One region of the Arthrobacter globiformis genome, then DNA from elsewhere that is predicted to be linked to it. Evidence: riboswitches for the same ligand, from Rfam matches in the RefSeq annotation. Region 1 holds a riboswitch; the other holds the start of a gene.

Evidence for each region. Region 1 has a riboswitch for glycine ahead of gcvP (aminomethyl-transferring glycine dehydrogenase). Riboswitches for the same ligand answer to the same signal wherever they lie in the genome.
Region 2: another riboswitch for glycine. It lies ahead of gcvP (aminomethyl-transferring glycine dehydrogenase); the one in region 1 lies ahead of gcvP (aminomethyl-transferring glycine dehydrogenase).

What each region holds. Positions count from the first base shown of each region.
Region 1 covers NZ_JAUSXI010000001.1:1,177,455-1,183,744, reverse strand. Annotated here, with positions in the region: gene gcvP (aminomethyl-transferring glycine dehydrogenase) at 1-1,942, opposite strand, end outside; glycine riboswitch at 2,132-2,230, opposite strand; gene QFZ33_RS05515 (TetR/AcrR family transcriptional regulator) at 2,371-2,910, opposite strand; partial or broken gene QFZ33_RS05510 (MFS transporter) at 2,984-4,539, shown strand; gene QFZ33_RS05505 (Dps family protein) at 4,653-5,132, opposite strand; gene QFZ33_RS05500 (nitrilase-related carbon-nitrogen hydrolase) at 5,364-6,290, shown strand, end outside.
Region 2 covers NZ_JAUSXI010000001.1:393,837-400,126, reverse strand. Annotated here, with positions in the region: gene QFZ33_RS01890 (methylenetetrahydrofolate reductase) at 1-521, opposite strand, end outside; gene purU (formyltetrahydrofolate deformylase) at 553-1,512, opposite strand; gene cycA (D-serine/D-alanine/glycine transporter) at 1,509-3,011, opposite strand; glycine riboswitch at 3,157-3,254, opposite strand; glycine riboswitch at 3,444-3,544, shown strand; gene gcvP (aminomethyl-transferring glycine dehydrogenase) at 3,694-6,290, shown strand, end outside.

The sequences.
Region 1 (6,290 bases):
GGTAGGTGATCATGATGCAGGACAGGGCGTCCTTGTTGGCCTCGATCTTTGCGTACAGATCGGCGTGGTCGATGGTGCCGTCGGCGGCGGTGGCCACCACCACTACCTTCATGCCGGCCAGCACGGCCGAGGCCGCATTGGTGCCGTGCGCGGACGCCGGAATCAGGCAGATGTTGCGCTGGTCGTCGCCGCGGGACAGGTGGTAGCCGCGGATCGCCAGCAGGCCCGCCAGTTCACCCTGGGAGCCGGCGTTGGGCTGGATGGACACCTGGTCATAGCCGGTGATCTCGGCGAGGTCGGCTTCCAAACCATCGATCAGTTCGCGCCAGCCCTCGGTCTGCGAATCCGGCGCGAACGGGTGGATCGAGGCGAACTCCGGCCAGGAAATTGCTTCCATCTCCGCCGTGGCGTTCAGCTTCATGGTGCAGGAGCCCAGCGGGATCATGGTGCGGTCCAGCGCCAGGTCACGGTCGGAGAGCTTGCGGATGTAGCGCAGCAGCTGGGTCTCGGAGCGGTGCGTGTTGAACACCGGGTGCTGCAGGTATGCGGATGAACGCTCGACGGCGGCATCCAGGGCGAAACTGCCCGTGGACCCCACTGACTTGGCACCAAAGACAGCAAGAACGTCAGCGACGATGGCCGGCGTCGTGGTTTCATCGGTGGAGATGCCGACGGAGTCGGCGTCGATGCTGCGGAGGTTGATGCCCTTCTCTTCGGCGGCGGCGATGATGCCGGCGGCCTTGCCCGGGACGGAAACCGTCACGGTGTCGAAGAAGCTGGTGTGCAGGACGTCCAGTCCGGCGGCCTTGAGCGAGGCGGCCAGGGTCTTGGCGTGGCCGTGTGCAGTTTCGGCGATCGCCTTCAGGCCTTCCGGTCCATGGTAGACGCCGTACATCGAGGCAACGATAGCCAGCAGTGCCTGCGCGGTGCAGATGTTGGACGTGGCCTTCTCGCGGCGGATGTGCTGCTCGCGGGTCTGCAGCGCGAGCCGGTAGGCGGGAGTACCGGCGTTGTCCTTGGAGACGCCCACGAGGCGGCCGGGAAGAGAGCGTTCAAGGCCCTTCTGCACGGCCATGTACGCGGCGTGCGGTCCGCCGTAGAACAGCGGGACGCCCAGGCGCTGCGCGGAGCCGACGGCGATGTCGGCGCCCTGCTCGCCCGGAGGGGTGATGAGCGTCAGCGCCAGCAGGTCAGCGGCCACCGTGACCAGGGCGCCGCGTTCCTTGGCGGCGGCGATGACCTCGGTGTAGTCGAAGACGCGGCCGGAGACGCCGGGCTGCTGGAGCACGACGCCGTTGATGTCGCCGTCGGGAAGTCCCTTGGACAGGTCGGCAACCTCCACCTCGAAGCCAAGCGCCTCGGCGCGGCCCTTGACGATCGCAATGGTCTGCGGCAGGGAGTCGACATCCAGGACGGTCTTGCCGTCCTTGGCGTCTTTGTTCTTGTTGGCCCTGCGCATCAGCAGCACAGCCTCGGCCACCGCCGTCGCTTCATCCAGCAGCGACGCGTTGGCGATCGGCAGGCCGACCAGGTCCTGGACCATGGTCTGGAAGTTCAGCAGGGCCTCGAGGCGGCCCTGCGAGATTTCCGGCTGGTACGGGGTGTAGGCGGTGTACCAGGCCGGGGCTTCGAGGACGTTGCGCCGGATCACGGGCGGCGTCACGGTGTCGTAGTAGCCCTGGCCGATCATCTGCACGGCGGTCTTGTTCTTGGCCGCGAGCTTCCGGAGTTCGGCGAGGGTTTCGACTTCGCTCAGGGCCGCGGAGAGCTCCAGCGGGGAGTCCTGCCGGATGTCTTTCGGCACTGCCGTGTCAACCAGTGCATCGACAGTCTCGTAGCCGACGGCCTTGAGCATGGCTTCGACGTCGGCCCCTCGGCGGGCACCAATATGCCGGTCGACGAAGGTGGCGGAGGCTGAATGTACGGTCAAAAGGAACTCCATAACTAAGGCGGCGCAGGGTACGCCGCAGTGATTCGGGTTCCTCCCCGCTCTGTATCGGACCTGAGAGTTTCCGCGTTGCTGCGCCTACGCACAGCTCCGCTTGCACCGTCGGTGAGCACAGCATGCCCTGAACCGTCCGCGCGGAGGCGGAACATTCAATACGGGCAGCCTGCTGCTTTCCAGAGTTGCCTTGCCGCGGCGGTACATGGGCCTGAGAGATTCCTGGGGAGGTTTTGCTCCTACGGCGCCTGCTTGTACCTACTTGCAGGACTCTCCCGCCGCAGATCAAAGGCATATTCAATTGAGCGGTGACAGCTGTCACAGAGGCTATTGTCCTACGCCGGGATCGCGTCTGCAAACTGTGGCCGCGTGGGCTGACACACCGCGGGGCGGCGGGCAGCCCGGCGCGCACCTACCCCGCAGCCGGCCTAACCCCTTAGGCGGTCAAGGGCCGCAAGGAGGCTCTCGACGTCGGCCGCGGTCTCCGACGGCGTCGCCGCCGGGCCGATTGACAGCATGGCGTTGAAGTAGAGCCCGTCACCCATGTACAGGACGGCCTTCGCGAGGCCCGGCCCGACGTCGCGGGCGATCTCGTCGAGCCACCGCTGCTGGATGTGGGCGAACCGGCGCCGGGTCTCCTCGTGTGCCACCTCGGCCAGCCTCGTCGCAGCCACGATGGCGCGGTCCAGCGGGGTGTCCGCCCAGACGGACGATTTGATGAAGTACGCGGCAGCACCCTCGGGAGCCCCGGCCATGGCCTGGGCGTCCGCTTCCGCAAACTCGTCGAGGCGGTCCAGCAGGACACCTATGAGCGCTTCCTTGTTTGGGAAGTGGTACAGGAGCCCACCCTTGGACACACCGGCGCGGGCAGCCACAGCGTCCAGGGTGGCGGCACGCTCCCCCACCTCGATCAGTAGGGATTCAAACGCATCGACCACTGCGCCGCGGGCAACCGGTTTTCTGGGCATGGCTTCCATCATGCCCGTTCCAAGCGAAAGGCTTATAACTATACCGTCTGGACGGTATAGTTATCCTATGACCATGAACTCAGCCCTTCACCCGGAGCGCGCTTCTGCCAACCAGGCTTCCAGCGGTGGCGGCGCGCGCGACTGGTTTGCCCTGGCCCTGCTCATGTTCCCGGTCCTCCTGGTGGCCGTGGACAACACCGCGCTGACGTTTGCGCTTCCCGCGATAGCCCGCAGCCTGGACCCCTCGGGCGTGCAGCTGCTGTGGATAGTGGATGCCTATGCCCTTGTCCTGGCCGGACTCCTGATGGCCATGGGCAGCCTTGGCGACAGGATCGGACGCCGCCGGTTGCTCCTGGTTGGCATTTCGGGTTTTGCCGCCGTCTCTGCTGCGTCGGCCTTCGCCCCGAGCGCCGAATGGCTCATTGCAGGCCGCGCGGCCATGGGATTCTTCGGCGCCATGCTCATGCCGTCCACGCTGTCCCTGATCCGCAACATCTTTCAGGAACCGGGCCGGCGCAGGCTGGCGGTGGCCATCTGGGCCGCCGGGTTCTCGGGGGGCGCCGCGCTGGGGCCGATCTTTGGAGGCTGGCTGGTGGAGCACTTCTGGTGGGGCGCCGTCCTGCTCGTGGCCGTACCGATCATGCTGCCACCGCTGGTCTTCGGCCGCTTCCTCATTCCAGAGTCCAAGGACCCCAGCCCGGGCCGGGTGGACGGGCCCAGTATTGCGCTGTCGATGCTGACCATGGTGCCGGTGGTCTACGGCATCAAGGAACTGGCCACCCACGGCCCCGGCGTGCAGTCCCTCGGAACTCTGGCCTTTGGCCTCGCCATGGGCCTCGTGTTCATCCGCCGGCAGCAGGCCCTCGCATCCCCGCTGCTGGACTTGTCGCTGTTCAGGAACCGCGTGTTCAGCACGGCGATCACGGCTAATGTCCTGGCGCTGTTCTCCTACAACGGCTTCATCCTGTTTTTGGCCCAGCACCTGCAGCTGCTTGAAGGCATGTCGCCGTCGGAATCCGGCACGGCAATGCTGCCCGCCCTGACCGCCATGGTGGTGGCGGGACTGCTGGTGGTTCCGCTCGTGCGGAAGGTGCGGCCAGGATTTGTGTAGCCGCGGGACTGGCGCTGAGCGCCGCCGGTTACGCCCTCGTGGCGTTCGGGGATCACGACGCCGGTCCCACCGCGCTGCTGGCCGCTCTCCTCATTCTGGCGCTGGGTGTGGGGTCCGCCGAGACCATCTCGAACGACCTGATTCTGGGAGCGGTGCCCGCGGAAAAATCCGGAGCGGCCGCAGCCATCTCGGAGACGGGCTACGAGGTGGGCTCACTCCTCGGGACAGCCGTCCTGGGGTCAATCCTGACCGCGTCATACCAGCAGCACCTCGCCCTGCCCGAGGCTGTTACCGAGACGGTCCCGGCGGCGTCCGCGGATCAGGCCGGGGAAACGCTGGCTGGGGCCGTGGAGCTGGCCGGGTCACTGCCGGCCCGGGTGGCGGAGGGCCTCACGGCGGCCGCCCGGGCAGCGTTTGATTCGGGTGTCCACATCACCGCGGCTATTGCGCTGGTACTGATGGCGGGAGCCTCGGTGCTCGCCGCCGTCGTACTTCGCCGCGTCCCGCGGGCGAAGTAGCCGGGACGCAGCAACCCGGCGCCGCACGCGCGGCAGCCGACACAGAAACGGGCAGCCCCGGAGAAATTCCAGGGCTGCCCATTGGGGAGCGGCAGGGGCATCCCGCCGGCCAGTTACTTACTGTCAGGCTTCGTGGCGCTGGCCGTCGCCTTCATGTTCTCGGCGCCCACCATCCACGCGAACTGCTCAAGCTTTTCGATGAAGGTGTGCAGCAGGTCTGCGGTGGTGGGGTCTTCCTCATCCACCTCGTCGTGGACCTTGCGCATAGTGCCGACGGCCGCTTCAAGGGCTGCCACAATGCGGTCGATCGCATCCTTGGTGCTGATCAGTCCTTCCGGGAACTGGGGAAGGTTGGTGGACTTCGCCACGGTTGCGCTGCGCCCATCCGGCAGGGCATGCAGGGCACGCATACGCTCGGCGATGTCGTCGGCAAAGGCCCGGGCGGCGTCGACGATCTCGTCGAGCTGAAGGTGCAGATCCCTGAAGTTGGTCCCAACGATGTTCCAGTGCGCCTGCTTGCCCTGCACGTGCAGTTCGATCAGGTCCGCCAGAACGGCCTGCATGTTGTTGGTCAGTGTCGGTGAAGCCTTCATGAATCCTCCTCGATTGGTCCAGTGGTTTCGACGCTACCGCAGGTGCTAGGGCGCCGGGAGCACCGGAATGCGAATTTCACGATCAGCTTACTTACTACTTTGCGGGGCATGCATAGGCGGGGTCATAAATGATCCGCATTCAATTTGCCCTTGCCACGCCCGCGCGGCACGTGCATACTAAATGAACGTCATTCATTTAGTGACGGTCGTCTCACTGGAGAAATCACCATCATGATCGAAATAACCTGCCTCAACGCGCCTGCCTCGCTCGCACGGACAGCGCCGTCCGGACGCCCCGCCTTGAGGGTGGGCGTCGTCCAGCACCGCTGGCACAGCAGCACCGCCGCACTCCGCGCGGAACTCAACGACGGCATCGACAGGGCCGCCCGGCTGGGCGCCACCGTGGTGTTCCTGCCCGAGCTCACCCTTTCCCGCTACCCCGCAGACCAGGTTCCGGAGAATGACCTTGGGCGGCAGGGCCAGGACCGGCCGCGCCCGTCCGACGCCGCCGAGGACCTGCTGACCGGCCCCACCTTCCGCTTCGCTGCCGAGGCCGCCCGCCGCAACGGCATCACCGTCCATGCCTCGCTTTACCAGCGCGCCGGCAACCCGGACGGCTCGGATGACGGTCTGGGCTTGAACACCTCGATTCTGGTGTCCCCGTCTGGGGAGCTCCTGGCCCGCACCCACAAACTGCATATCCCGGTGACCGCCGGATACTACGAGGACAAGTTCTTCCGTCAGGGTCCCGCCGCGGAGGATGCCTACGAGGTCCATGCCCCGGCTGAACTCCGCGGCGCCCGCCTGGGCATGCCCACCTGCTGGGACGAGTGGTTTCCCGAACTGGCCCGCATGTACTCCCTCGGCGGTGCCGAACTGCTGGTGTACCCGACGGCAATCGGTTCCGAGCCGCTGTTCCCGGACTTTGACACCCAGCGGCTTTGGCAGCAGGTCATTGTGGGCAACGGCATCGCCAACGGCCTGTTCATGGTGGTGCCGAACCGCTGGGGCCAGGAGGGCAGCCTGAACTTCTACGGCTCATCCTTCATCTCCGACCCCTACGGCCGCATCCTGGTCCAGGCGCCGCGCGACGAGTCGGCTGTCCTCGTGGCCGACCTCGACCTGGACCAGCGCAAGGACTGGCTGACGCTGTTTCCT
Region 2 (6,290 bases), 780 kb from region 1:
TCGCGGCGCAGCAGTTCGGCGTACCAGCCGATTTTGGGCGCCGAAAAGCACATCTGCGTCACCACGTTCGAGGCCAGATGCTGCTTCTCCAGCAGCGCATCGAGCATCTGCAGCTCGTTGAACTTCGGATGGCCTTCCGGGTATCCGGCCACGCCGATGGCCATGTTCCCGCCGGTCAGGTCGGCAATGTCTTCCATGAGCCGGCCGCTGTTGCCGTAGGGCCCGGCAGCCTCCGGAGCGTCCCCTCCGATCGCGAAGACTTCCGTGATTCCCGCAGCCTCGCAGTCACGAAGCATGGCGGCAAGCTGGGCACGGCTTTCAAGGCTTCGCGCGGCAAGATGCGGAATCACCTTGTAGCCCAGTTGGCCAAGTTGAACCGAGGCCCGCACGGTGGTCTCGACCCCGTGGTGCGGGAGGCATGTCACGGTCAGGGTTGATCCCGCAGGAACGTGCGTCTGGACTTTGGCAATAATGCCGTCCGTGGGAATAATCTCCAGGCGCACAGGCAATTGGTTCGTCATGAGCAACTCCAGGTCTGGTTCGATGGGCTTGTCAGCGGAGGATGACCGTGCGGTTCCCGGACAGGATGATTCTTCCTTCGGCGTGCCAGCGAACAGCATTCGTCAGGGCCTTGCACTCCGCGTCCTTGCCCACGGACACCAGGTCCGCGGGTGCGTAGGTGTGGTCCACCTCAATCACCTGCTGCGCGATGATCGGGCCCTCATCAAGCTCTGAGTTGACGTAGTGGGCCGTGGCGCCGACCGTCTTCACGCCTCGTTCATAGGCCTGGTGATACGGCTTTGCGCCCTTGAAGCTGGGTAGGAATGAATGATGGATGTTGATGGCCTTGCCGGCGAGCCGGGCGGTGGCCGAGTCGCTGAGGACCTGCATGTAGCGGGCCAGGACCACGAGTTCAACGTCATACTCGTCCACCAGTTCCAGGAGCTTGGCCTCCGTTTCCGCTTTGGTCTCCCGCGTCACGGGGATGTGGTGGAACGGGACCCCGTGCCAGGCCGCGAGCCCTTCGAGGTCCGGGTGGTTGGACACCACCGCCGCGATCTCGACCGGCAGTTCGCCGCTGCGGGCGCGGACCAGCAGGTCGTTGAGGCAGTGATCGTACTTGGACACCATCACCAGGATCCGCTGCTTGCGGTCGTGGCGCTCCAAGCGCCAATCCATGCTCCATTGACCTGCCAGCGGCGCGAAGCTGTCCCGGAGCTGTTCGACGGCGGCGGTGTCACCCGTTGAGGCGAAGTGGACCCTCATGAAGAAGTGCCCCGCGTTCCGGTCGCCGAACTGCTTGAGGTCAACGATGTAGCACGCCTGCTTGAGCAGGAAATCCGCAACCGCCTGGACAATTCCAAGGGAATCCGGGCAATGGAAGGTGAGCACAAACTCCCCGCCGGCCCCGCGGGCCTGACCCGCCGCCGTCGTCGGGTCCTCCGCCTGGCGCTCCGCCGTCGGGTCCGCCGCACGGGCAACAGTTGATGGCTTCTCCTCTGTACTGATCATCCCTTGACGCTTTCCTTCTCTTCGAGACGCCGGCTCGCATGCTCGCGGGCGGCGCTCTCCTCAGCCTGCAGTTCATCCTGGAAGGCCGCGTAGCGGGCCAGGTGCGCAGGCCGGCGGCGCAGAACCAGCCAGGCCGCACCGAGCAGGACGAACCAGACGGGGGTGACCAGCAGCGCGGTCAGGGTGTCGGGCTGGGTGGTCAAGGTCCATAGCACGAAGGCGAAGAACGCGAAGACCACCCACACCATGGGAATGCCGCCGGGCATCTTGAACTTGGACGCATTGTGCAGGTGCGGGCGGCGGCGCCGGAATGCGATGTAGCTGGCGAGGATGATCGACCAGACGAAGACGAAGCAGACGGCGGAAACGGTGGTGACCATGTCGAACGCCTTGCCGACGTCCTGGCCGGCGTACATGAGCACCACTCCGGAGAGCAGCAGCACGCAGGACAGGAACAGGGCGTTGCTGGGTACCTTGCGTCGGGACAGGCTGCTGAAGACGGACGGCGCGTCGCCTTCCTGGGCCAGTCCGTAGACCATGCGCGAGGTGGAGTAGATCCCGGAGTTGGCCGAGGACATCGCCGAGGTCAGCACCACGAGGTTGACCACCGTGGCGGCGGCTCCGAGTCCGGCCAGCGAGAACATCGCAATGAACGGGCTGTGGCCGGCGGCGAACTGGGTCCACGGCGTGACGGACATCAGGATGATGAGGGCGCCCACGTAGAAGAGCAGCACGCGGACCGGGATGGAGTTGATGGCCTTGGGAAGGTTCCTCTCCGGGTTCTTGGCCTCCGCAGCCGTGGTGCCCACCAGTTCAATGCCCACAAAAGCGAACACGGCGATCTGGAAACCGGCCACAAAGCCCATGAATTCGTTGGGGAAGAAGCCGCCATGGCTCCACAGGTTGGTGAAGCTTGCCTGTCCGGCGTCGCTCTTGAATCCACTGAAGATCATGAACATGCCCACGATGATCAGGGCCGCGATGGCGATGATTTTAATGAGGGCGAACCAGAATTCGGTCTCACCGAACGCCTTGACTGTGGTGAGGTTCAGCAGCAGCAGGATGGCGACGGTGGCCAGGCCCGGGATCCAGAGAGGCAATCCCGGCCAGAGCTCACGGGAGTAACCTGCGATGGCGATGACGTCCGCGATTCCGGTAATCACCCAGCAGAACCAGTAGGTCCATCCAGTGAAGAACCCCGCCCACGGTCCCAGCAGGTCAGCGGCGAAATCGCTAAAGGACTTGTAGTTCAGGTTGCTCAGCAGCAGCTCGCCCATGGCCCGCATGACGAAAAAGAGCATGAAACCGATGATCATGTACACGAAGATCACGGACGGTCCGGCCGCTGAAATGGTCTTGCCCGAGCCCATGAACAGGCCCGTGCCAATGGCGCCGCCGATGGCGATCAGCTGAATGTGCCGGTTGCTCAGCTGCCGCTCCAGGCGGGGAGCCTCACCGGCTGAGGAACTGGGTGGGGAGGCGGGCGGATGAATCGTCATAAGGAACTCCATCGTTCAAGTGGCGAACAGCCACACTGATTCGGTTCCTCCCCGCTCTGTCTTGGACCTGAGAGATTCCGCGGACATGGTCTTCCGCTTGCACCGTCGGTGAGACAGGACGTGCCTGCCTGCTTTCCAGAGTTGCCTCGCCGCGGCGGTACGTGGGCCTGAGAGTTTCCTGGGGAGGGTTTGCTCCTACGGCGCCTGCTGAACGTACCGGCAGGACTCTCCCGCCGCAGATCGTAAGCTTTTTCAATTATGTAAGAAAATTATGCGTGCCGGCGGCGGCCGTCTTTCCGGCCGGACCCGCTGGTCGCCGGGTTCAGTGTGGTCTCGGTCACGAAGAATTGTCAAACGAGGACCTCCGATTTGTGCTGCACGGAATTGTCCGGTAACTTGTGAGCCGAATCACCCCATATCTTCATAGCCTTTCGAACCGTGGCGGGAGAGTCCTCCCAGTCATTCACCGGGCAGGCGCCGTAGGAGCAAATCCTCCCCAGGAATCTCTCAGGCCCCCGTACCGCCGCGGCTAGGCAACTCTGGAAAGCAGCCAAAACCTTTTTGGCTCACCGACGGTGCAAGCGGAGAACCATGTCCGCGGAATCTCTCAGGTCCAATACAGAGCGGGGAGGAACCCAAACCATGCCGTGCCACACCTGGCCGGCCAAACCTGGAGTTCCTCATGACGATTCAATCTCTTCCATCAACCTTCGCCGACCGGCATATCGGCGCCCGGCGCCAGGCCGACATCGACACCATGCTCAAGAACGTCGGTTATGACTCGGTCGATGGCCTCGTTGATACCGCCGTTCCGGCGTCCATCCGGCAAGAGAACCCCCTGCTGCTCACCGCTGCGCTGAGCGAAGTTGAGGTCCTGGCCGAGCTTCGCCGCCTGGCCGCCAAGAATAAGACCGCCGTCCAGATGATCGGCCAGGGTTACTACGACACCGTGACCCCGCCGGTGATCCGCCGCAACGTCCTTGAAGCCCCGGCATGGTACACCGCGTACACGCCGTACCAGCCGGAGATCTCGCAGGGCCGGCTGGAGGCGCTGCTGAACTTCCAGACCATGGTCCAGGACCTGACCGCACTGCCGGTCGCCAACGCTTCATTGCTGGACGAGTCGACCGCCGTCGCTGAGGCTGTGCTGCTGATGCGCCGGGCGAACAAGAACAAGCAGTCCAAGGATGGCAAGACGGTCCTGGACGCCGACTGCCTCCCCCAGACCATCGCGGTCGTCAAGGGCCGCGCCGAGGCCCTCGGCTTCGAGGTCGAGGTGGCGGATCTTTCCCAGGGACTGCCCGACGGCGACATCAACGGCGTCGTCTTCCAGCAGCCGGGCGTTTCCGGCCGGGTGTGGGACCAGTCCGGCGTCATCGCCGCCGCCAAGGAACGCGGCGCGCTGGTGACGGTGGCCGCTGACCTGCTCGCCCTGACCCTGATCACGCCCCCGGGCGAGCAGGGCGCCGACATCGCCGTCGGAACTGCCCAGCGCTTCGGAGTGCCGCTGTTCTTCGGCGGTCCGCACGCGGCGTACATGGCCGTGCGCACCGGCATGGAGCGCACACTCCCCGGCCGCATCGTCGGCGTCTCCAAGGACAACGCCGGCGCGCCCGCCTACCGCCTGGCGCTGCAGACCCGCGAGCAGCACATCCGCCGCGAGAAGGCCACGTCCAACATCTGCACCGCCCAGGCACTGCTGGCCATCGTGTCGTCCTTTTACGCGGTCTACCACGGCCCCGACGGCCTGAAGGCAATCGCCGAGACGGTCCAAAACAGCGCCCGCATCCTCGCCACCGCGCTCAAGGCGGCGGGCCGCGAACTGGTCGGCGACTCCTTCTTCGACACCCTCACCGTGCGCGTGCCCGGCAAGGCCAGCAAGGTCATCACGGCAGCGGAAGCCCGCGGGATCAACCTGCGCCACATCGACGCGGACACCGTGGGCGTTTCCATCGATGAGACGACGACGGCGGCAACGCTTTCCGCTGTAGCCGTCGCCTTCGGCGCCGGTCCCGTAGGGGACGCAGCGGGCTTTGAACTCCCCGAAGCCGTGCTGCGCACGTCGGACTACCTGCAGCACCCGGTGTTCAACACGCACCGTTCCGAAACCCAGCTGCTGCGCTACATCCGCAAGCTCTCCGACCGTGACCTGGCGCTGGACCGCACCATGATCCCGCTGGGTTCGTGCACCATGAAGCTGAACGCCACGGCGGAGATGGAAGCAATTTCCTGGCCGGAGTTCGCCTCCATCCACCCGTTCGCCCCGGATTCCCAGACCGAGGGCTGGCGCGAACTCATCGATGGTTTGGAATCCGACCTCGCCGAGATCACCGGCTACGACCAGGTGTCCATCCAGCCCAATGCCGGCTCCCAGGGCGAGCTCGCCGGGCTGCTGGCGATCCGCGGCTACCACCTGTCCCGCGGCGACGACCAGCGCAACATCTGCCTCATTCCGGCCTCGGCGCACGGCACCAACGCGGCCTCGGCCGTGCTGGCCGGCATGAAGGTGGTGGTGGTGGCCACCGCTGCCGACGGCACGATCGACCACACCGATTTGTACGCGAAAATTGAGGCGCACAAGGACGTCCTCTCGGCGATCATGATCACTTACCCGTCCACGCACGGTGTGTACGACGCCGACGTCAGCGAGGTCTGCGACGCCATCCACGCGGCCGGCGGCCAGGTCTACGTGGACGGCGCCAACCTCAACGCCCTCGTTGGGCTTGCACAGCCGGGCAAGTTCGGCGGCGACGTGTCCCACCTGAACCTGCACAAGACGTTCTGCATCCCGCACGGTGGCGGCGGACCGGGCGTCGGCCCTGTTGCGGCGAAGGCGCACCTGGCCCCGTTCATGCCGGGAGATGCGAACAAGTCCGCGCATGAGGCGGGGCACGGCGTTGCAATTTCTGCATCCCGCTACGGCTCCGCGGGTGTGCTCCCGATTTCGTGGGCCTATGTGAAACTCATGGGCGGACAGGGCCTGACCGAAGCAACCAAGTCCGCGCTGCTGGCGGCCAATTACGTTGCGTCGCGGCTGAATGAGTTCTTCCCGGTCCTTTACACAGGCGAAGGCGGGCTGGTGGCCCACGAGTGCATCCTGGACCTGCGTGAACTCACCGCCCGGACCGGCGTCACCGCCGAAGATGTGGCCAAGCGCCTGATCGACTACGGCTTCCACGCCCCCACGCTGGCGTTCCCGGTGGCCGGCACGCTGATGGTGGAGCCCACCGAGTCCGAGGACCTGGCCGAGATTGACCGGTTCATCGACGCGATGATCAG